DNA from 3 places in the Bradyrhizobium ottawaense genome. Region 3 is predicted to be linked to each of the others. Evidence: predicted binding sites of a transcription regulator. Region 3 holds the regulator's gene; each other region holds the start of a gene.

Region 1 (7,831 bases), 3.4 Mb from region 3:
AGCCGGAGACCTGATCTGCTCAGCTTTCCGCCTTGCCTAACCCCCGTCACCTCCGGCATATTCCGCGCCCGGAGACGGCGTTCCGGATGGGCTCCAAGGATAGGCTCCAAGGCCCCCGGAAAGCCGAAGCAACAAGGATAGCCACGCGGCTCGCGCGGGCAGGGGGAAATCTGTTTGGCCGATGAGTTTATTCTCGAAACGGAAGGCTTGACCAAGGAGTTCGCGGGCTTCTTCGCCGTCCGTGACGTTGCGCTCAAGGTTCGCCGTGGGAGCATTCATGCGTTGATCGGCCCGAACGGGGCCGGCAAGACGACCTGCTTCAATCTTCTGACCAAGTTCCTGAAACCGTCCGCAGGAAAAATCCTCTACAAGGGGCAGGACATCACCGCGATGGCGCCGGCCGACGTGGCCCGCATGGGGCTGGTCCGTTCGTTCCAGATTTCGGCGGTGTTTCCGCATCTCACGGCGCTGGAGAACGTCCGTGTCGCGCTTCAGCGCCAGCACGGCTCTTCGTTCGATTTCTGGCGCTCCAAGTCGGTGCTCAACCGCTTCAACGATCGCGCGCGCGAATTGTTGAACGATGTCGGCCTGAACGAGTTTGCCAACACGCCCGCGGTCGAGATGCCCTATGGACGCAAGCGTGCACTGGAGATCGCAACCACGCTCGCGCTCGACCCGGAGATGATGCTGTTGGACGAGCCGATGGCGGGCATGGGCCACGAGGACATCGACAAGATCGCGGCGCTGATCAAGCGGATCTCGGCGAAATACACCATCCTGATGGTGGAGCATAACTTAAGCGTCGTGGCCAACCTGTCCGACATCATTACCGTGCTGACGCGCGGCCAGGTGCTCGCGCAGGGCCATTACTCGGAGCTCACCAAGGACGAGCGCGTCAAGGAAGCCTATCTGGGAGCCGGTCATGCCTGACACTGCGATCGCCGAGGCTCCGGCCAAGGCTGCGACCGGCGGAAACATCCTTCAAATCCGCAACCTGGAAGCCTGGTACGGCGAGTCTCACATCCTGCACGGGATCAACTTCGACGTGAACGCGGGCGAGGTCGTCACCCTGCTCGGGCGTAACGGCGCCGGTAAGACGACCACGCTGAAGTCGATCATGGGCATCATCGGCAAGCGTACCGGCTCGGTGAAGTTCAACAACCAGGAGATCATCCGCGCGACCTCCGACAAGATCGCGCGCATGGGCATCGCATTCTGCCCGGAAGAGCGGGGCATATTCTCCAGTCTCGATGTGCGGGAGAATTTGATGCTGCCGCCGGTGGTCCGCGAAGGCGGGCTGCCGCTCGATCAGATCTTCGATCTGTTCCCGAACCTGAAGGAGCGGCTCAACAGCCAGGGCACCAAGCTATCCGGTGGCGAGCAGCAGATGCTCGCGATCGCGCGCATCCTGCGCACCGGCGCGAGCTTCCTGATGCTGGACGAGCCGACCGAGGGCCTGGCTCCGGTCATCATCCAGCAGATCGGCCACACCATCGCGCGGCTCAAGAAGGAGGGGTTCACGATCCTCCTGGTCGAGCAGAATTTCCGCTTCGCATCCACCGTCGCCGACCGCTACTACGTGGTCGAGCACGGCAAGATCATTGACGGATTTTCCAATGCGGAGCTTGCCGCCAACATGGACAAGCTCCACACCTATTTGGGTGTCTAGAACTGCCAACGAGAAAATTCAAAAAGGAAAGTTGCATGAAGACGAAGTCGATTGCATCGTTGCTGCTGACCACCGCGCTCACCTTCGCCGTAACAGGCGTCGCCTCCGCGCAGGACAAGACCGTCAAGATCGGCGCGCTGTCCGATCAGTCCGGCCTCTACGCCGATCTCGGCGGTCCCGGCTCGACGCTTGCCGCACAGATGGCGGTTGAGGATTCCGGCCTGGCGGCGAAGGGCTGGAAGATCGACATCATCTCCGGCGATCACCAGAACAAACCCGACATCGGCACCGCGATCGCGCGGCAGTGGTTCGACGTCGACAAGGTCGACATCATCGTCGACGTGCCGAATTCCGGCGTGGCGCTCGCCGTCAACAACGTCATCAAGGAAAAGAACGGCGTCTACATCAATTCGGGCGCGGCGACCTCGGATCTCAGCAACGCGCAGTGCTCCCCCAACACCGTGCACTGGACCTACGATACCTACATGCTGGCCCACACCACCGGCCAGGCGCTGGTGAAGGCCGGCGGCGACACCTGGTTCTTCCTGACCGCCGACTATGCCTTTGGTGCGGCGCTCGAGCGCGACACCACGGCGGTCGTCACCGCCAACGGCGGCAAGGTGGTCGGCGGCGTCAAGCATCCGCTGAACACGCCCGACTTCTCGTCATTCCTGCTCCAGGCGCAGTCATCCAAGGCAAAGATCATCGGTCTTGCCAATGCCGGCGGCGACACCACCAACACGATCAAGCAGGCTGCCGAGTTCGGCATCGGCAAGGGCGGCCAGAAGCTCGCGGCGCTACTGCTCTTCCTCACCGACGTCAAGGCGATCGGGCTGGAGACGGCGCAAGGCCTCAACTTCACCGAGACCTTCTACTGGGACATGAACGACCAGACCCGGGCGTTCTCGAAGCGCTTCGCTGACAGGATGAAGAACAACGCACCGCCCACCATGGTGCAGGCCGGCGTCTATTCGGGCGTGCGTCACTATCTCAAGGCGCTGGAAGCGCTCGGCGGCAATCCCCATGACGGCGTCAAGGTCGTCGAGAAGATGAAGTCGATGCCGACGGAGGACGATCTGTTCGGCAAGGGCGAGATCCAGCCCAACGGCCGCACCATCCACAACGCCTATCTGTTCGAGGTGAAGAAGCCCTCCGAATCCAAGGGGCCGTGGGACTTCTACAAGCTGGTCGGCACGGTGCCGGGCGATCAGGCTTTCACGCCGCTGTCCGAGAGCAAGTGCGCGCTCTTGAAGAAGTAAGATAACCGCCCGCAGGCCATCAGGCCCGCGGGCGACTTTCAGGGAACGCCGAAGGGACCGGGTGCGGGATCGATGCAGGCTCTATACGCTCAGCTACTGGTGGGACTGATCAACGGCTCGTTCTACGCGCTGCTCAGTCTCGGGCTTGCCGTGATTTTCGGCATGCTCAACATCATCAATTTCGCCCATGGCGCGCTCTACATGATGGGCGCCTTCGTTGCTTATTTCCTGTTGAGCCTCGGCGGCATCAACTACTGGTGGGCGCTGCTGATCGCACCCGTGATCGTCGGCATCTTCGGCATGATCCTGGAAAGGACCATGCTGCAATGGCTGACCGGGCTCGACCATCTCTACGGCCTGCTCCTGACCTTCGGCATCGCGCTGATCGTGCAGGGCGTGTTCCAGAACTATTTCGGCTCCTCCGGTCTGCCTTACGCCATTCCGGACCAGCTCAAGGGCGGCATGAATCTGGGCTTCATGTTCTTGCCGATCTATCGCGGCTGGGTGGTCGTGTTCTCGCTGGTCGTGTGTCTGGCGACCTGGTTCCTGATCGAGAAGACCCAGCTCGGCGCTTACCTGCGCGCCGCCACCGAAAATCCGACGTTGGTGCGCGCCTTCGGCATCAACGTGCCGCGCATGATCACGCTGACCTATGGTCTCGGCGTCGGCCTTGCCGCGCTCGCGGGCGTGCTCTCGGCGCCGATCAACCAGGTGCGACCGCTGATGGGCGCCGACCTCATCATCGTCGTGTTCGCGGTGGTCGTGATCGGCGGCATGGGTTCGATCATGGGCTCCATCATCACCGGCTTCGCGCTGGGCGTGATCGAGGGTCTGACCAAGTATTTCTATCCCGAGGCCTCCAACACCGTCGTGTTCGTGCTGATGGTGCTGGTGCTCTTGGTGAAGCCAACGGGATTGACGGGAAGGGCGGCCTGATATGACAACCCTGACGGACGACACGCTGCCGGTGACCCCTCGCGCGATGCGCGACGAGATGATCGCTTTCGTAGTGATGGCGCTGCTGCTGGCGTCGGTGCCATTCACGGGCGTCTACCCGTTCTTCGTGATGCAGGCGCTGTGCTTTGCGCTGCTCGCCTGCGCCTTCAATCTGCTGATCGGCTATGGCGGCCTGTTGTCGTTCGGCCACGCCATGTTCCTGGGTACCGCCGGCTATTGCTGCGCGCATGCGCTGAAAGTGTGGGCGCTGCCGCCCGAGCTCGGCATCCTCGTCGGCATCGCCGCGGCTTTCGTGCTCTCGCTCATCACCGGCTACATCTCGATCCGCCGCCAAGGCATCTATTTCTCGATGATCACGCTGGCGCTGTCGCAGCTGCTGTACTTCATCTACCTCCAGGCCCCGTTCACCCACGGCGAGGACGGCATCCAGGGCATCCCACAGGGACACATGTTCGGCGTGTTCGATCTGTCCAAGCCGACGGTGCTTTATTACGTCGTGCTGGTGGGGTTCCTCGCCGGCTTCCTGCTGATCTTCCGTGTCATCAACTCGCCGTTCGGCGAGGTGCTGAAGGCGATCCGGGAGAATGAGCCGCGGGCGATTTCGCTCGGCTACCGGACCGACCAGTACAAGTTCCTGGCCTTCGTGCTGTCGGGAACCCTGGCCGGTTTTGCCGGTGCGCTGAAGGTGTTCGTGGCGCAGAACGCCTCGCTCACCGATGTCCATTGGTCGATGTCGGGCGAGGTCGTGCTGATGACGCTGGTTGGCGGCCTTGGAACCATCTTCGGCCCCGTGGTCGGTGCGTTCGCGATCATCGCCATGCAGCAATATCTCGCGGGCTTCGGCCAGTGGGTGACGGTAATCCAGGGCTCGATCTTCGTAATCTGCGTGCTCACCTTCCGCCGCGGCGTCATCGGCGAAATCGCGCATTACTTCCGGCGATCTCTCTAAGTAGCTGATTCAAAAGTGGTTTACCGGCCGCCTGAAAGCGGTGGATGATCCGGCTCCGCGGGCGTGAGATGACACGCGCGCGGATCGAAAATGGTCTATGACAGTTTCATGACGGCCCGACAGGGCCGGGCCATTTCCAACCGGTAGCCTACCCCCATGATGCGATGGTTTCGTGCTTTCCTTCCCAAGGAAGAACGGTTCTTTGACCTGTTCGACCGGCATGCCCAGACGGTGATCCAGGGCTCCATCGCGCTCCAGGGTATGCTGAACGGGGGCGAGGAGACGCCAGTCTATTGCCAGCGCGTCAACCAGTTCGAGAATGATGCCGACAACATCACCCGAGAGGTGCTGACGGCGGTGCGCCGCACCTTCATCACCCCGTTCGACCGCGGCGACATCAAGAACCTGATCACGTCGATGGACGACGCCATCGACCAGATGCAGCAGACGGCCAAGGCGGTGATGCTGTTCGAGGTCCGCACCTTCGAGCCGCCCATGCGCGAGATCGGCGGGCTTCTGATCGAATGCGCCAATCTGGTCGGCCGCGCGCTGCCGCTGATGCAGTCGATCGGCCCGAACGTCGCCATGCTGACCGCGATCACGGAGGAGCTCGGCAAGCTCGAGGGCCGCGTCGACGATCTCCACGACATCGGCTTGAAGGAGCTGTTCCTCAAGCATCGCGACGGCAATGCGATGGACTTCATCGTCGGCGTCGAGATCTACGACCACCTCGAGAAGGTGGCGGATCGCTTCGACGACGTTGCGAACGAGATCAACAGCATCGTCATCGAGCAAGTTTAGGACAGGCCGCTGTGGATGCCGCGTTGGGTCTTCCCGTCCTGGTCGGCTTGATCGCCGTCGCGCTGCTGTTCGATTTCCTGAACGGCCTGCACGATGCCGCCAATTCGATCGCGACCATTGTCTCGACCCGCGTGCTGCGGCCGCAATTCGCTGTGTTCTGGGCCGCGTTCTTCAATTTCGTCGCCTTCATGGTGTTCGGCCTGCACGTCGCCCAGACCATCGGCACCGGCATCATCGATCCCTCGATCGTCGATGCCCAGGTGATCTTCGCGGCCCTGGTCGGCGCCATCGTCTGGAACCTCGTGACCTGGGCGCTCGGCATCCCGTCCTCGTCCTCGCATGCGCTGATCGGCGGGCTCGTCGGCGGCGGCATGGCCAAGGCCGGGATCTCGGCTGCGGTGTGGAGCGGATTGACCAAGACGGTGCTGGCGATCGTGCTGTCGCCGCTGATCGGCTTCCTGCTCGCGATGATGCTGGTGGCGATCGTGTCCTGGGCCTCGGTGCGCTCGACGCCTTTCGCGGTCGATCGCGCCTTCCGTATCCTGCAATTCGCCTCCGCCTCGCTCTATTCGCTCGGCCATGGCGGTAACGACGCGCAGAAGACCATGGGCATCATCGCGGTGCTGCTCTATTCGCAGGGCCATCTGGGCAGCGACTTCTCGGTGCCGTTCTGGGTGGTGCTGTCCTGCCAGGCGGCGATGGCGCTGGGCACCCTGATGGGCGGCTGGCGCATCGTCCGCACCATGGGCCTGCGCATCACCAAATTGACCCCGATGCAGGGCTTTTGCGCCGAGACCGGCGGGGCCGCGACTTTGTTCATGGCAACCTATCTCGGGGTTCCCGTCTCCACCACGCACACCATCACCGGCGCCATCGTCGGCGTCGGTGCCGCCCGCCGCGTCTCGGCGGTGCGCTGGAACGTTGCCAGCTCGATCGTCTACGCCTGGGTGATCACGATCCCGGCCTCGGCCATCGTGGCGGCGCTGACCTGGTGGGCGGTCAAGATCTTGGTCAAGTAACGAGCTTCAGCCCGACGATCCCGGCGACGATCAGTCCGATGCTGGCAAGGCGGAGGGCCGTGGCCGGCTCGCCGAACAGGATGATGCCCAGTGTTGCGGTGCCGACCGCGCCGATGCCGGTCCAGACCGCATAGGCGGTTCCAACGGGCAGGGATTTGAGCGCGAGCCCGAGCAGGATGACGCTGCCGGCCATGGCCACGAGCGTGACGACGGACGGAACAAGCCTGGTAAAGCCCTCGGTGTATTTCAGGCCGATCGCCCAGGTGATCTCGAGAAGGCCCGCGACGAACAGGATGCTCCAGGCCATGACGACCCTCCATTCAAGGCAGGGTCGTCCCCGCGGCTGACGTGCTGATGGGCTGGGGAGGCCGTCCTCCTCCCAAGGCCAGTATGGCCAAGGCCGATATGGGGCTGGCCGGGAGGCTCCGCAATCACCAAATGAGGCTTGATCAGGCCCGTTTTCCCTGCCACACGCTCCCGCCATGTCCGACATCGCCATCACCACAGCCGAATCGCCGGCCCGTTCCCCGCTTGCCGCTGAAGTGGCGCGGCGGCGCACGTTTGCGATCATCTCCCATCCCGACGCCGGCAAGACCACGCTGACCGAAAAGCTGCTGCTGTTCGGCGGCGCCATCAATCTCGCCGGTCAGGTCAAAGCCAAGGGCGAGCGGCGCAACACGCGATCGGACTGGATGAAGATCGAGCGCGAGCGCGGCATCTCGGTCGTGACCTCGGTGATGACCTTCGAGTTCGAGGGCCTCGTGTTCAACCTCCTGGACACGCCGGGCCACGAGGACTTTTCGGAAGATACCTATCGCACCCTCACGGCGGTCGATTCCGCCGTGATGGTGATCGACGCCGCCAAGGGCATCGAGGCGCGCACCCGAAAGCTGTTCGAGGTGTGTCGTCTTCGGGATATCCCGATCATCACCTTCATCAACAAGATGGATCGCGAGAGCCGCGACGTGTTCGAGCTGCTCGACGAGATCGAGAAGACGCTGGCGCTCGACACCACGCCGATGACTTGGCCAGTCGGACGCGGCCGCGACTTCCTCGGCACCTACGACGTCGTGAATGGCGGCGTGCGCCTGCTCGAAGGCGGCGGCGCCAAGACCGGCGCGGCGCAGCAGATCGAGATCGCCGAGCTCGCCAAGCTCAACGCCAATCTCGACGTCTC
Region 2 (7,831 bases), 710 kb from region 3:
GCTGCTGCCGCTGCCGGTGGTGCCGGCCGTGCATGCCGACGAACTCGCGCTGTCCTTCGTTTATGGCCTCCTGACCGCGCTCGCCTTCGGCCTGTGGCCGCTCGGGCGCGTCCACGACGTGCCGGTGGCCGCGCTGTTCCGCGACACCATCAGCTCGGAATGGCATCGGCCGCGCGCGGGCTATCTCGTGTTCATGGCCGTCGTGATCGCGCTGCTGATCGCGGTCGTGATCGGATTGTCGTTCGACAAGCGCATCGCGGCGGTGTTCGTGGCCTCCTCGGTCGTCGTGTTCGCCCTGCTGCGCGGCATCGCCGCCCTGCTGATGGCCATCGCGAGGCGGTTGCCGCGGACGCGGCTGCCGATGCTGCGGCTGGCGATCGCCAACATCCACCGCCCGGGCGCGCTGACGCCCTCGGTGGTGCTGTCGCTGGGGCTTGGGCTCGCCGTGCTCGTCACCATCACCCAGATCGACGGCAATCTGCGCCGGCAGTTCCTGGCAGCACTGCCGGACCGCGCGCCGTCCTTCTTCTTCATCGACATCCCGAGCACGCAGGCCGAGCAGTTCGACGGTTATCTGCGCCGGATCGCGCCGGGCGCAACGGTCGAAAACGTACCGATGCTGCGCGGGCGCATCGTCGCCGCGCGCGGCGTGCGCGCCGAGGAGCTCAAGCCGACCACCGATTCGGAGTGGGTGCTGCAGAGCGACCGCGGCCTGACCTATACCGGCGAGCTGCCGAAAGGCTCCAAGGTGGTCGAGGGCGAATGGTGGAGCGCCGATTATTCCGGCCCGCCGCTGGTCTCGATGGAAAAGAAGATCGCCGACGGGCTCGGCCTCAAGCTCGGCGACGAGGTCGTGGTCAATGTGCTTGGCCGCGACATCCCGGCCAAGATCGGCAATCTGCGCACCATCGACTGGCAGGGGATGGGCATCAACTTCGTTCTGGTGTTCTCGCCGAACGCCTTCAAGGGCGCCCCCCACACCCACATCGCGACGCTGACGGAAACGGGCGGAACTGCGGCAGGCGACGGCAAGATCATCAAGCAGGTCGCCGACGCTTATCCGATGGTGACGAGCGTACGCGTGCGCGAGGTGATGGAGACGGTCGGCTCTGTCGTGACCAATCTGGCGCTGGCGATCCGCGGTGCCAGCGCCGTGACCCTGATCTCGGCGATCCTGGTGCTCGGCGGCGCGCTCGCCGCCGGCCATCGCCACCGGGTCTACGATGCGGTGATCCTGAAGACGCTGGGCGCGACGCGGCTGCGGCTGCTCGGCGCCTATGCGCTCGAATACCTCCTGATCGGGCTCGCGACCGCGGTATTCGGCGTGATTTCCGGCAGCATCGCGGCCTGGATGATCGTGACGCGGCTGATGACGCTGAGTTTCGTCTGGCAGGCCGGCAGCGCGGCCGGCGTGGTCGCGGCCGCGCTCGTCGTCACCGTCGGGCTCGGGCTCGCGGGCACGCTGCTGGCGTTGAACAAAAAGCCCGCCACGGTGTTGCGGAATTTGTGACAAAATGTAGCGGATGGCCGCACGAGAGCGAAATCGCACGATTTCTGCGATTAACCACGACTGCTCGTCAGGTTCGCGTCAGGATTGCCGCCAAGGGCGACATTCAGCCGCGCGTGGAAGGTTGCAGCGAATGTGTTAGTTTCCCACATATCGAATGGGTTCGGAGCCCCGATTGTTAGCCAAAATTTAGTCGGTTGGCGTCGGTATCCGAGATAGAGTTTGACGAACCGGCGGCATGGCGACCCTCGTGCCGGACCGGACCAACCAACGGGAATTCGACCATGTCGGACCTAGACCGTAACTACGCTTCTCCTTTCGGCAGGGCCGCCGGGCGTGTTGACGCCGCGACGGTCGATGCCGGCCTGCGCGCCTATATGCTGCGCATCTACAACTACATGAGCATCGGCCTGGCCATCACTGGCCTTGCCGCGCTCGGCGTCTACATGGCTGCCGTGACCGATGTCCCGACCGCGGACGCGGTCCGCGTCGGCAAGCTGTTCCTGACGCCGTTCGGCTACGCGATGTTCGTCAGCCCGCTGAAATGGCTGTTCATGCTGGCGCCGCTCGCCATGGTGTTCGTGATCTCGGCGGGCATCAACCGTCTGGCTCCCTCGACCGCCCAGATCCTGTTCTGGGTGTTCGCGGCGCTGATGGGTATCTCGCTGTCGTCGATCTTCCTGGTGTTCACGCACACCTCGATCGTGCGGGTGTTCTTCATCACCGCGGCCACATTCGGTGCGCTGAGCCTCTATGGCTACACCACCAAGCGTGACCTGACCGGCATGGGCTCGTTCCTGTTCATGGGCCTGATCGGCATCATCATCGCGAGCCTGGTGAACCTGTTCCTGGCGAGCTCGATGCTGCAGTTCATCGTGTCGGTGGTCGGCGTGCTGGTGTTCGCAGGCCTCACCGCCTGGGATACCCAGCGGCTGAAGAACGACTACATCTACGGCTACGCCTCGGCCGGCGGGGACATCGCAGAGCGTGCGGCCATCACCGGCGCACTGTCGCTGTACCTGAACTTCATCAACCTGTTCACGCTGCTGCTGCAGCTCCTCGGCCAGCGCGACTAAGCGATAGACCAGGACGAACGGACACGAACCCCGGCCGAAAGGCCGGGGTTTTTGTTTGAGCCTTGGCCTCTCCTCGTCATTGCGAGCCCTTGCGACGGAGCAATCCAGAGTCCCTCCGCGGATGCATTTCTGGATTGCTTCGCTGCGCTCGCAATGACGGGTGTGGCAACACAGTTGCCCCTTTCAGCAGAAGCGGGAAGGCTTTAATCTTGCCCCATGTCCGAACCTGAAATCAGGCCTGCAACCGAGGCCGACCTTCCCGCCATCACCGCCATCTACCAGCAGGCCGTCCGCGAGGGCACCGCGACGTTCGAGCTGGAGCCGCCTGACCTCGTGGAGATGACTCGCCGCTATCGCGCGCTGGTCGACGGCGGCTATCCCTATTTTGTCGCCATCCTCGACGGCCGCGTGGCCGGCTATGCCTATGCCGGCGCCTACCGCCCGCGCCCGGCCTACCGCTTCACGGTCGAGAACTCGATCTATCTCGATCCCTCCTTCCACCGCCGCGGTGTCGGATCAAAGCTGCTGGAACGGCTGGTCGCCGAATGCGAGGCGCGCGGCTTCCGCCAGATGATCGCGGTGATCGGCGATTCCGCCAATGCCGGCTCGATCGGCGTGCACACCAGGGGCGGCTTCAAGATGATCGGCACGCATCCCAATGTCGGGCTGAAATTCGGACGCTGGCTCGATACGGTGATGATGCAGCGCGACCTCGGCGAGGGCGCGAAGACGGTGCCGGGGAAGTAGGCCTCGTAGGATGGGCAAAGCGTAAGCGTGCCCACCATCTCCCAGCGATAGAGACAGAACGTGGGCACGGCGCTGCGCGCCTTTGCCCACCCTACGGCACCGTTTGTGCGGCTATACCACCGCGAGCTTCCGATCGATCACCAGCAGCACGCGCTCCAGCTCGTGGCCGCGGCGCAGGATCAGGCCGGTCGCCGAGATCACGCTGTACATGCCCTGCTTGCGCGCCAGCCGCGGATCCTTCTCGATGCGGTAGATCGGCACTTCCGAGGCACGGCGATAGACCGAGAACACGGCGCGATCCCTCAGGAAGTCGATGGCATAATCGCGCCACTCGCCGTCGGCGACCATGCGGCCGTAGAGATTGAGAATACGGTGCAGCTCGAGCCGGTTGAACGTCACCCGGCTCAGTTGCGTCGTCGCCGCGGCGGGGCGCGCCGCCGCGCGCAGCTCGCTCGGATCGGTATCCTCCGACAGACTCATGGAGCGCTTCCTCATCGCACGGCATGACCCGAATCCGCGAAGACCGTCCCCGGAACCTGGATCATGACAGCTGCATGATTGCGCCAACCGGCCAGCGCCGCAAGGGGCTCCTGATTCAACCGGTCGAATCGGTTACGAATCGGAGCACACGCTATGGTGGAACTCCCTCGCGGCAAACCGTCACGGGATCGTTAGCAGGAATCATACTCTCGCCGCTTTTCCGCCTAGCGACTGCCGCCCTGCATTGCGAAAAGACTCACGTGCGTTGACCCGGTCCTTTCGGTTCCGGATTCCTCAGCCCCCAGCCCCCCGGGGTCGAACAGGATCGGGTCTGTACGCGCGACAAGGAGGGCCAACGCAAGTTGGTCCTTTTTTGTTTGTGTCGGGATGTTTCTGGCACGACGAAATTCTTCTCTCATCAGCGCCAACAATCTCATCCCTCATCCCGAGAGCCGCGCGTCCTTCGCGCGGCGTCTCGAAGGATCGAGGCCGAGCTGCGTGAGCGGGGCCTGCATGCTGACGGCGATGCGAAGCATCGTCCGGTAGACGCGCGCAAGGGCGCGCGCCTCACCATGAGAGTGGCAGTGAGTACGACGCTGGAGAATTGAAATCAGTGCAGCGACGTGTAGGCCGCGCCCAGCATCGTGCCGGGCTTGTCGCGGCTGCCGTCCTGGACATAGACCACCGCGCCGTCGACGCCGTCGCGTGTGAGGTTCTCGATCGGCACCGTCCAGCTTTCTGAACGCCCGGTCCAGTCGCCAACCTTGAGCAGGTTGCGCACCACGTTGTGATAGGTGACCTGCTGTCCGCGATTCTCGCCGCGAGTGATCGCGATCGGGACCGACTTGGCGATCGAGCAGATCCAGACCTCGCCATGCGAGACGGCCGGCTCGTTGCTCGCCGCCACCGACACGTTGATCTGCTTGCCCGCGAGCGACATCGTCACCGGCACGCTCATCACACCCGTGCCCTTGTCAGTCTTGCCGATCGCGCTCTCGATGCCGGCACGATCGCTGCCGATGACATGGGTGGAGCCGTTGACTACGACCTGCGGCGTGTAGACCTCGCGGTCGCCGCGCATGCGCGAATAAGCACGCTGCCGTGCAGAGAAGCGCGAATCCGCCAGCGTGTCCTTCCAGCCCAGATAGTCCCAATAGTCGATCGGCATGCTCAGCGCGATGATTGACGGGTCTTTGGAGAGATCGCCGATGATCTGGTCGGCGGGCGGGCAGGAGGAGCAGCCCTGCGAGGTAAACAATTCGACGACGGCGCGGGGATCGGCCTCCGCCGGACGGATGACGGCGACGATCGCACAGATGCCGAGAGCTCCCGACCAGAGGGCACCGGACCAACGTGAAACCAGATGAGAAGCCGTCATTGTTGTCATGTCGAACGCCGCACACCATTGCTCGTGGAAAGGGAGATCTTATCGCCGGATGGTCACCGTAGTCTTACGGGGCGCGACACACTCGACCGTCCAGGCCAACCGTCCGAAAGGAGGTTTTCCGCCGGGCGGGCCCATCTGGAGCATGCCGCAAACGCACGAAGGCGGCCTTGTGATAGGCCGCCTTCGTTTAACCTTCTACTCACGTCGCGGTGAGCCACCGTTCACAAATTCGCGCTTAGGCCGCGAGCTTGCGCAGCACGTAGTGCAGAATACCGCCGTTCCGGTAGTAGTCGAGCTCGTCCAGCGTATCGATGCGGCAGAGCAGCGAAACGCGCTGCAGCGAACCGTCGCCGGAGACGATCTCCGCGGTCAGCTTCTGGCGCGGCTTGAGGTCGCCGACCAGGCCACGCAACGTGACCTTCTCGTCGCCCTTGAGGCCGAGCGACGACCAGGAGGTGCCCTCCTCGAAGGTGAGCGGCAGCACGCCCATGCCGACCAGGTTGGAGCGATGGATGCGCTCGAAGCTCTGGCAGATCACGGCGCGCACACCGAGCAGGCGGGTGCCCTTGGCCGCCCAGTCGCGCGAGGAGCCATTGCCGTATTCGGCACCGGCGAACACCACCAGCGGCACCTGCTCCTGCTGGTACTTCATCGCGGCGTCGTAGATCGACATCTGCTCGCCGTCGGGCCAGTGCTTGGTGAGACCGCCCTCGGGGATGTTGCCGTCCGCGCCTTTGAGCATGAAGTTCTTGATGCGGATGTTGGCGAAGGTGCCGCGCATCATCACTTCATGGTTGCCGCGACGCGTGCCGTACTGGTTGAAGTCGGCGGGACGCACCTGGTGCTCGCTGAGATATTTTCCAGCCGGAGAGGTGAGCTTGATCGAACCGGCCGGCGAGATGTGGTCGGTGGTGATCTTGTCGCCGAACATGGCGAGGATGCGCGCCTCGACGATGTCGGTGACCGGCTCCGGCTCCTTCTTCATCCCGTCGAAATAAGGCGGGTTCTGCACGTAGGTCGAAGACATGTTCCAGCGATAGGTCTCGCTCTCGACGGTCTTGATCTTGCGCCAGTTGGTGTCGCCCTTGAACACGTCGGCGTACTTCTTCTTGAAGATCGACGCGGTCACGAACTTCTTCATGAAGGCGTTGATTTCCTTGGTCGTCGGCCAGATGTCCTTGAGGTACACCGGCTTGCCGTCCTTGCCCTCGCCGAGCGGCTCGACCGCGAGGTTCTTGGTGACGCTGCCCGCGAGCGCGTGGGCGACGACCAGCGGCGGCGAGGCCAGGTAGTTCGCCTGCACGTCCGGCGAGACACGGCCTTCGAAGTTGCGGTTGCCGGAGAGCACGGCCGCGGCGACGATGCCGTTGTCGTTGATCGACTTCGAGATCTCCTCAGGCAGCGGACCTGAATTGCCGATGCAGGTGGTGCAGCCGAAGCCGACCAGGTTGAAGCCGACCTTGTCGAGATCCTTCTGCAGACCGGAATCGGCCAGATAGCCGGCCACGACCTGGCTGCCCGGGGCGAGCGAGGTCTTCACCCACGGCTTGGCCTTGAGGCCCTTCGCAGCGGCGTTGCGCGCCAGGAGGCCCGCGCCGATCAGCACGCTCGGGTTCGAGGTGTTGGTGCAGGAGGTGATGGCGGCGATCACGACGTCGCCGTGGCCGATCTCGAAGTCCTTGCCTTCGACGGCGAAGCGCTTGCTGGGTTCCTCGGCCTTCTTGTACTCGGTGCCGAGCGCAAGCGAGAAGCCTTCGGCGACCGACGGCAGCGCGATGCGGCCTTCGGGACGCTTCGGACCGGCCATCGACGGCACGACGTCGGCGAGATCGAGCGTCAGCGTTTCCGTGAACACCGGATCGGCCGACTTGGCGGTGCGGAACAGCCCTTGCGCCTTGGCGTAGGCCTGCACCAGCGCGACGCGCGGCGCCGCACGGCCGGAGGTCTTGAGATAGTCGATCGCGGCGGCGTCGACCGGGAAGAAGCCGCAGGTCGCGCCGTATTCGGGCGCCATGTTGGCGATGGTCGCCTTGTCGGCGACCGAGAGATTGTCGAGGCCGGGGCCGAAGAACTCGACGAACTTGCCGACCACGCCGAGCTTGCGCAGCATCTGCGTCACGGTGAGCACGAGGTCGGTCGCGGTGACGCCCTCCTTCATCGCGCCCTTCAGCTTGAAGCCGACGACGTTGGGCAGCAGCATCGACAGCGGCTGGCCGAGCATGCAGGCTTCCGCCTCGATGCCGCCGACGCCCCAGCCGAGCACGGCGAGACCATTGACCATGGTGGTGTGGGAGTCGGTGCCGACCAGCGAATCGGGATAGGCGACCTCGAAGGTGCCGGTCTTCTTGCCGACCGTCATCTTCTCCTTCTTGGTCCAGACCGTCTGGGAGAGATATTCGAGATTGACCTGGTGGCAGATGCCGGTGCCGGGCGGCACGACGGAGAAGTTCGAGAACGCCTTCTGGCCCCACTTCAGGAACTCGTAGCGCTCCTGGTTCTGCTTGTATTCCTCGGCGACGTTCTTGCCGAAAGCCTTGTTGTCACCGAAGAAGTTCACGATCACGGAATGGTCGATGACGAGATCGACCGGAACCAGCGGATTGATCTTCTCGGCATCGCCGCCGAGCTTCTGCA
Region 3 (7,831 bases):
CTTTTGATCGAAAGTGTGCCCCGGCAGGGCGCCACTTTCACCGCCTGTTTTCCCCAGGCCAAGACTTTAGTTTAGATCTAGAACTCAAGCGATTCCAATCGCTTGAGGGTGTCATCCGACTGTCACGAAACCTTCGTAAAAGCACAGCCGACCGCTCCTAAAGGGGCGGCGCGGGGAGCGCGATCGGGCGCTGATGGCGCTTCGCTCCCCTGTATGGAGACCAGCATGAATTTCCTCAAGACGATCGTCGCTGCCGGCTTGGTCGCCGCATCGGCGACAGCGGCCTTTGCTGCCGACATCACCGGCGCCGGCGCCACGTTCCCGTTCCCGATCTATTCCAAATGGGCTGACGCCTACAAGAAGGAGACCGGCAACGGTCTGAACTACCAGTCGATCGGTTCCGGCGGCGGCATCAAGCAGATCCAGGCCAAGACCGTGACCTTCGGCGCCAGCGACGCGCCGCTCAAGGCCGAGCAGCTCGAGAAGGACGGCCTCGTGCAGTGGCCGATGGTGATGGGGGCCATCGTCCCCGTCGTCAACCTCGAGGGCGTGAAGCCCGGCGAGATGGTGTTCGACGGCGAGACGCTCGCCAGCATCTATCTCGGCAAGATCACCAAGTGGGACGACGCCGCGATCAAGAAGCTCAATCCGAACGTGAAGCTGCCTTCGGAAGCCATCACCGTGGTCCGCCGCTCGGACGGCTCGGGCACCACCTTCAACTTCACCAACTATCTCGCCAAGGCCAGCGCGGACTGGAAGAGCAAGGTCGGTGAGGGCACCGCGGTCGAGTGGCCGGTCGGCGTCGGCGCCAAGGGCAACGAAGGCGTGTCGGGCAACATCAGCCAGACCAAGAACTCGATCGGTTACGTCGAGTACGCCTATGCCAAGCAGAACAAGCTGACCTACACCGGTCTCGTCAACAAGGCCGGCAAGCCGGTGCAGCCGACCGTCGAAGCCTTCCAGGCGGCCGCCTCCAACGCCGACTGGGCCAAGGCGCCCGGCTACTACGTCATCCTGACCGACCAGCCCGGCGAGAAGTCCTGGCCGATCACGGCGGCGACCTTCATCCTCATGCACAAGGACGCCACCGACAAGGCGGCCTCGCAGGAAGCCATCAAGTTCTTCCGCTGGGCCTTCAAGAGCGGCGGCAAGGCGGCTGAAGAGCTCGACTACATCCCGATGCCCGAGGGCGTCGTGACCCTGATCGAGAAGACCTGGGCTGCCGAGATCAAGAGCTAAGGTGCTCCTGTCCCGGACGCCGCGCCGGGACCCGCGAGACTTCCGCTCCGGATCGGCGTGCGCCGCGTCCGGAGCGCGAGACCGACAAAAAGACTGACAACAAGCGTATATAACGGGCACAGGGGATCGGCGTGGCAGAGATGGCCGTTCAGAGCGATGTAATCGACGACGCCGGACCGTATGACCGCGCCAAGGCCTTGAGCGCGTTCAAGCTCGGCGACGTCACCTTCTACTGGATCACGCGGCTGTCCGCGATCTCGGTGCTCCTCATTCTCGGTGGCATCATCGTCTCGCTGATCGTCGGCGCGTTCCCGGCGATGAAGGAATACGGCTTCTCCTTCCTGTGGACGCAGCGCTGGGCGCCGTCGGCCGATCCGCCCGTGCTCGGCGCGCTCGGGCCGATGTACGGCACGCTCGTCACCTCCTTCATCGCCATGCTGATCGCCATTCCCGTCGGTCTCGGCATTGCGATCTTCCTCACCGAGCTCTGCCCGCAATGGCTGCGCCGCCCGATCGGCATGGCGATCGAGCTGCTCGCCGGCATTCCCTCGATCATCTACGGCATGTGGGGCTTCTTCGTGCTGGGCCCGTTCCTGGCCAACACCTTCCAGCCCTTCATGATCAGAATATTCGACGGCGTGCCCGTGCTGGGCGCGATCTTCGCAGGTCCGCCGTCCTATCTCAGCACGTTCAACGCCGCGCTGATCCTCGCCATCATGGTGCTGCCCTTCATCACCTCGATCTCGGTCGACGTGTTCAAGACGGTGCCGCCGGTGCTGAAGGAGGCCGCCTACGGCGTCGGCTGCACCACCTGGGAAGTCGTCCGCAGCGTGGTGATCCCCTACACCCGCGTCGGCATCATCGGCGGCGTCATGCTGGCGCTGGGCCGCGCCCTCGGCGAGACCATGGCGGTGACCTTCATCATCGGCAACTCGTTCCGCATCTCCTCATCGATCTTCGCGCCGGGCACCACGATCTCGGCGGCGATCGCATCCGAATTCGCCGAGAGCGACGGCCTGCACCAGTCCGGCCTGATCCTGCTCGGCCTCTTGCTGTTCGTGCTGACGTTCTTCGTGCTGGCCGCAGCGCGGCTGATGCTGATGCGGCTGGACAAGAAGGCGGGGAAGTAACGTCATGGCGCTCAATCCGATCTATTCGCGTCGTCGCCGCAAGGACATCGTCATCCGCGGGCTCTGCTTCGCCGCGGCCGCCTTCGGCGTCACCTGGCTCGCGCTGATCCTGATCACGCTGCTCTTCAACGGCCTGGCCGGCCTCAATCTTGAGATCTTCGTCGCGGATACGCCGCCGCCGGGTTCGACCGAGGGCGGCCTGCGCAACGCGATCGTCGGTTCGATCATCATGACGTTGATCGGCGTCGGCATCGGCGCGCCGCTCGGCCTGTTCGCCGGCACCTACCTTGCCGAATACGGCCGCAACGACCGGCTGACCTCGGTGATCCGCTTCATCAACGACATCCTGCTCTCGGCGCCCTCGATCATCATCGGCCTGTTCATCTATGGCGCGGTGGTGGTGCCGATGCGTGGCTTCTCCGCGATCGCGGGCGCGCTGGCGCTCGCCGTCATCGTGATCCCGGTCGTGCTGCGCACCACCGAGGACATGCTGCTGCTGGTGCCGAGTCCGCTGCGCGAGGCGGCCTCGGCGCTCGGCCTGCCGCGCTCGCTGGTGATCAAGCGTATCGCCTATCGTGCGGCCCGGTCGGGCCTCATCACCGGCGTGCTGCTCGCCACCGCCCGTGTCGCCGGCGAGACCGCGCCGCTGCTCTTCACCGCGCTGTCGAACCAGTTCTTCAGCCTCGGCCTGAACAAGACGATGGCCAATTTGCCGGTCACCATCAACAACTTCGTCCAGAGCCCCTACGCCTATTGGAAGCAGCTCGCCTGGAGCGGCGCGCTGCTGATCACGCTCACCGTGCTTGCCCTGAACATTGGCGCGCGCATCCTCGGCGCCGAGAGGACTGCAAAATGACCGACCTGTCCGTATCCATGAGTTCCAACGCTCATCTGGCCTCGCAGCCGCTGCCGGAAGCTCCGGCCAAGGTGACGGTGCGCAATCTCAATTTCTATTACGGCGAGCACCACGCGCTGAAGAACATCAACCTGACGCTGGGCGCCAACCGTGTCACGGCGTTCATCGGCCCGTCGGGCTGCGGCAAGTCGACCCTGCTGCGCATCTTCAACCGGATGTACGACCTCTATCCGGGCCAGCGCGCCACCGGCCAGCTCATGCTGGACCAGACCAACATCCTCGACCCCAGGCTCGACCTCAATCTGCTGCGCGCCCGGGTCGGCATGGTGTTCCAGAAGCCGACGCCGTTCCCGATGACGATCTACGAGAACATCGCCTTCGGCATCCGCCTCTACGAGAAGATCTCGAAGTCCGAGATGGACGACCGCGTCGAGAAGGCGCTGCGCGGCGGCGCGCTGTGGAACGAGGTCAAGGACAAGCTCAACGCCTCCGGCCTGTCGCTCTCCGGCGGCCAGCAGCAGCGCCTGTGCATCGCCCGCACCGTCGCGGTGCGGCCCGAGGTGATTCTGTTCGACGAGCCCTGCTCGGCGCTCGATCCGATCTCGACCGCCAAGGTCGAGGAGCTGATCCAGGAGCTGTCCGAGAACTACACGATCGCGATCGTCACGCACAACATGCAGCAGGCGGCGCGCGTCTCCGACAAGACCGCCTTCATGTATCTCGGCGAGCTGATCGAGTTCGACGACACCAGCAAGATCTTCACGTCGCCGAGCGACCGGCGCACGCAGGATTACATTACCGGCCGGTTCGGCTGAGGAGACGCGACATGGGTACTGAACATACCGCAAAAGCTTTCGACACCGACCTCCAGGAGCTCACCCGCCTGGTCGCCGAGATGGGCGGCATCGCCGAGCGCATGATCGTCGATTCCGTCGGCGCGCTGATCCGCCGCGACGTCGCGCTCGGCCAGCGCGTCGTCGCCATCGACGCCGAGCTCGACGCGCTGCAGAAGCGCATCGAGGAACGCGCCGTGCTCACCATCGCCCGCCGCCAGCCGATGGCGGTGGATTTGCGCGAGATCGTCGGCGCCATGCGCGTTGCGACCGACCTCGAGCGCATCGGCGACCTCGCCAAGAACATGGGCAAGCGCGTCGCCGCGCTGGAGACCGACTTCCATCCGCTGAAACTGTTCCGCGGCCTGGAGCACATGACCGACCTCGTGCAGCAGCAGGTCAAGTCGGTGCTGGACGCCTATGCCGCACATGATCTGCCGGCGGCGATGGCGGTGTGGAAGGGCGACGAGGAAGTCGACGCGATCTGCACCTCGCTGTTCCGCGAGCTCCTCACCTACATGATGGAGGATCCGCGCAACATCTCGTTCTGCATCCATCTGATGTTCTGCGCCAAGAACATCGAGCGGATCGGCGACCACGCCACCAACATCGCCGAGACCGTGTTCTACATGATCGAAGGCCAGGCGATCACCGACAAGCGGCCGAAGGGCGACATGACCACCTTCGCCACGACGGTCCCGAATACCTGAAGACTCAAGGAGCGACGACCCGATGGGCGCACGCATTATGGTGGTTGAGGACGAGGAAGCTCTCACCGAGCTGCTTCGCTACAACCTCGAAGGCGACGGCTATGACGTCGAGACGGTCATGCGCGGCGACGACGCCGACACCCGCCTCAAGGAGCACATCCCGGACCTGATCGTGCTCGACTGGATGCTGCCGGGCCTGTCGGGCATCGAGCTGTGCCGGCGCCTGCGGACCCGGCCCGACACCAAGCAGCTGCCGATCATCATGCTCACCGCGCGCGGCGAGGAGAGCGAGCGGGTGCGGGGACTTGCGACCGGCGCCGACGACTACATCGTCAAGCCGTTCTCGGTGCCAGAGCTCTTGGCGCGCGTGAAGGGCCTGCTTCGCCGCGCCAGTCCTGAGCGACTCGCGACAGTGCTGGCCTATGGCGACATCGAGCTCGACCGCGACAAGCGTCGCGTGGCGCGCTCGGGCCGGCCGATCGATCTCGGTCCGACCGAATATCGCCTGCTGGAGTTCTTCCTGGAGCATCCGGGCCGCGTGTTCTCGCGCGAGCAGCTGCTCGACAGCGTCTGGGGCCGCGACATCTACATCGACGAGCGCACCGTCGACGTCCATATCGGCCGCCTGCGCAAGCTGCTCAATCTCGGCCGCGAGCAGGACCCGATCCGCACCGTCCGCGGCGCCGGCTACGCGCTCGACGATCGCTTCGCGAAGGCGGAGCAGACGTAAGGTTTGCAGGCGTTGGGGTTTGGTGGGCTGCCGCCACATTCTCCGGTGTCGTCCCTGCGAAAGCATGGACCCATAACCACAGGCAGTGGTTTGGCGAAGACTCGGAGTGACCATCTCGCGCAACAACAGCGCCCTATGGTTATGGATCCCCGCGTTCGCGGGGATGACACCGAGTTGGTTGAGGCGCCGTCGTGTGACGGCTGCCGTCTTTGCGATCAGCTAAATCCACTCACCGCGGACCCGGCTTTGCCGGGGCACGCCGGCGATCCGCCGCCGGCTGATACGCGACGCGCGAGTGCTGGGCGCAGTAGGGCAGGCCGGACAGCGCCCTGCCGCCGCAGAAGAAGAAATCGGGGCTGGAGGGATCGCCGACCGGCCAATGGCAGGTGGCCTCGTTCAGCTCGAGCAGCGACAGCCGCTGGCTCATCGGCACCACGTTGTCGTAGGTGACCGGTTCGGCCTCCACCTCGACCTCGAAGGCCTGCGCCAGCGCGGTGTTGCCGCGCGCAATGGGGCGGGTCACCCGCATCATGTGCTGCGCGGGACGCGCCTTGCGCGGCCGGGGCGCTGCCGATGAAGGGCTCTTGGCACGGCCGGACAGACCGAGCCTGTGCACTTTGCCGATCACGGCATTGCGGGTCACATTGCCGAGTTCAGCTGCGATCTGGCTGGCCGAAAGTCCGGCCTCCCAGAGCTTTTTCAGCTGCTCGACGCGATCGTCGGACCAGGTCAAAACCGTCATTGCACCCTTTCCCTCGCTACGCGCCGCCATCCTGGGGCCTCGCAGCGATTGCCTAAGCCTTCAAAAACCCGTGCCGTCAGAATCCCTTAAGGCTCGCCGGGCGCGTGACTGACGCCCGAACGTTTACGCCGGTACAAGAGGACTCTTGGGATCAGAACCGCTGCACGAGATGTCGTATCTGACAATCCAAACGCTACAATATGGCGTGACTCCCGCGCAAGAGTCCGCCGACTCGCTTCCACATGTTCCGTGGTGAAAACCCGCAAAATCGGCACCGCAAGACTACGGATTCAGCGTTTCCCGAGGCTTTCCGGGCGGCATTGACACCCGTCTTGCCAGGCATAAGATAGTCGCGCGTGCCGCCCTTAAAAGGCGGCACGTTTCGTTTTCCGGGCCGGTCGATGGTGCGTTGCGCAATGCACGCGTCACACCGTCCGCAACATTCAAGTGACATCATGACTAACAGCGCAGCGCCGCATTTGCTCCCCGTTTTCGCCAGAGCCGACCTCGGCTTCGAGCGCGGCGAAGGCTGCTGGCTGATCGCGACCAATGGCGATCGCTATCTCGATTTCACCTCGGGCGTGGCTGTGAATGCGCTCGGCCATTGCCACCCGCATCTGATCAAGGCGCTGCAGGAGCAGGCGACGAAGCTCTGGCACATGTCGAACCTGTTCCAGAGCCCGGATGGCGAGAAGCTCGCCAACCGGCTCTGCAACGAGAGCTTTGCCGACTTCGTGTTCTTCTGCAATTCGGGCGCCGAAGCGCTGGAGGGTGTGATCAAGCTGGTCCGCCATCATCACTTCTCCAAGGGACATCCGGAACGTTATCGCATCATCACCTTCGAAGGCGCCTTTCACGGCCGTACGCTGGCGACGCTCGCCGCGACCGGATCTGCAAAATATCTCGAAGGCTTTGGCCCGCCCATGGATGGCTTCGACCAGGTGCCGCATGGCGATATCGAGGCCGTCAAGAAGGCGATCGGCCCGCACACCGCGGGCATCCTGATCGAGCCGATCCAGGGCGAGGGCGGCGTGCGTTCGGCAACGCCGACCTTCCTCAAGGCGTTGCGCCAGCTCTGCGACGAGAAGGGCCTGCTGCTCGCCTTCGACGAGGTGCAGACCGGCATGGGCCGCAGTGGTGATCTGTTCGCGTATCGGCGCACCGGCGTCACGCCGGACGTGATGTCGCTGGCGAAGGCGCTTGGCGGCGGCTTCCCGATCGGCGCGGTGCTGGCGACCGCGGATGCGGCCGCCGGCATGGGGCCCGGCTCGCACGGCTCGACCTTCGGCGGCAATCCGCTGGCGATCTCCGCGGCCAACGCGGTGCTCGACGTCATGCTCAAGCCCGGCTTCTTCGACCACGTGCAGAGAATGTCGCTGCTGCTGAAGCAGAAGCTTGCCTCCGTGATCGACCGTCATCCCGATGTCGTCAGCGAAGTGCGCGGCGAAGGCCTCCTGATCGGCATCAAGGCCGTGGTGCCCTCCGGCGATCTGGTCGCGGCCCTGCGTCACGAAAAGCTGCTCACTGTCGGGGCCGGCGACAATGTCGTGCGTTTCCTGCCGCCGCTGATCGTGACCGAAGCCGAGATCGA

Evidence for each region. The regulator PhoB, encoded in region 3, activates phosphate uptake and scavenging genes when phosphate is short. The targets are predictions, from matches to a motif close to TGTCATNNANCTGTCAT.
Region 1: CIT37_RS23370 (DUF47 domain-containing protein) is a predicted target of PhoB. The motif match lies at 4,932-4,948, and genes of this name have one in related genera.
Region 2: CIT37_RS01985 (DUF2794 domain-containing protein) is a predicted target of PhoB. The motif match lies at 3,874-3,890, and genes of this name have one in related genera.

Annotation. Positions count from the first base shown of each region.
Region 1 covers NZ_CP029425.2:4,856,372-4,864,202, reverse strand. Annotated here, with positions in the region: gene CIT37_RS23395 (ABC transporter ATP-binding protein) at 175-930, shown strand; gene CIT37_RS23390 (ABC transporter ATP-binding protein) at 923-1,669, shown strand; gene CIT37_RS23385 (ABC transporter substrate-binding protein) at 1,705-2,928, shown strand; gene CIT37_RS23380 (branched-chain amino acid ABC transporter permease) at 3,001-3,864, shown strand; gene CIT37_RS23375 (branched-chain amino acid ABC transporter permease) at 3,866-4,834, shown strand; gene CIT37_RS23370 (DUF47 domain-containing protein) at 4,991-5,635, shown strand; gene CIT37_RS23365 (inorganic phosphate transporter) at 5,647-6,654, shown strand; gene sugE (quaternary ammonium compound efflux SMR transporter SugE) at 6,647-6,961, opposite strand; gene CIT37_RS23355 (peptide chain release factor 3) at 7,137-7,831, shown strand, end outside.
Region 2 covers NZ_CP029425.2:414,766-422,596, reverse strand. Annotated here, with positions in the region: gene CIT37_RS02000 (ABC transporter permease) at 1-1,510, shown strand, start outside; gene CIT37_RS01995 (Bax inhibitor-1/YccA family protein) at 1,792-2,583, shown strand; gene CIT37_RS01990 (GNAT family N-acetyltransferase) at 2,800-3,330, shown strand; gene CIT37_RS01985 (DUF2794 domain-containing protein) at 3,442-3,810, opposite strand; gene CIT37_RS01980 (DUF1223 domain-containing protein) at 4,421-5,197, opposite strand; gene acnA (aconitate hydratase AcnA) at 5,433-7,831, opposite strand, start outside.
Region 3 covers NZ_CP029425.2:8,289,770-8,297,600, reverse strand. Annotated here, with positions in the region: gene CIT37_RS38830 (ATP-binding protein) at 1-75, shown strand, start outside; gene pstS (phosphate ABC transporter substrate-binding protein PstS) at 226-1,239, shown strand; gene pstC (phosphate ABC transporter permease subunit PstC) at 1,380-2,369, shown strand; gene pstA (phosphate ABC transporter permease PstA) at 2,374-3,225, shown strand; gene pstB (phosphate ABC transporter ATP-binding protein PstB) at 3,222-4,040, shown strand; gene phoU (phosphate signaling complex protein PhoU) at 4,052-4,768, shown strand; gene phoB (phosphate regulon transcriptional regulator PhoB) at 4,791-5,498, shown strand; gene CIT37_RS38795 (GcrA family cell cycle regulator) at 5,728-6,240, opposite strand; gene CIT37_RS38790 (aspartate aminotransferase family protein) at 6,696-7,831, shown strand, end outside.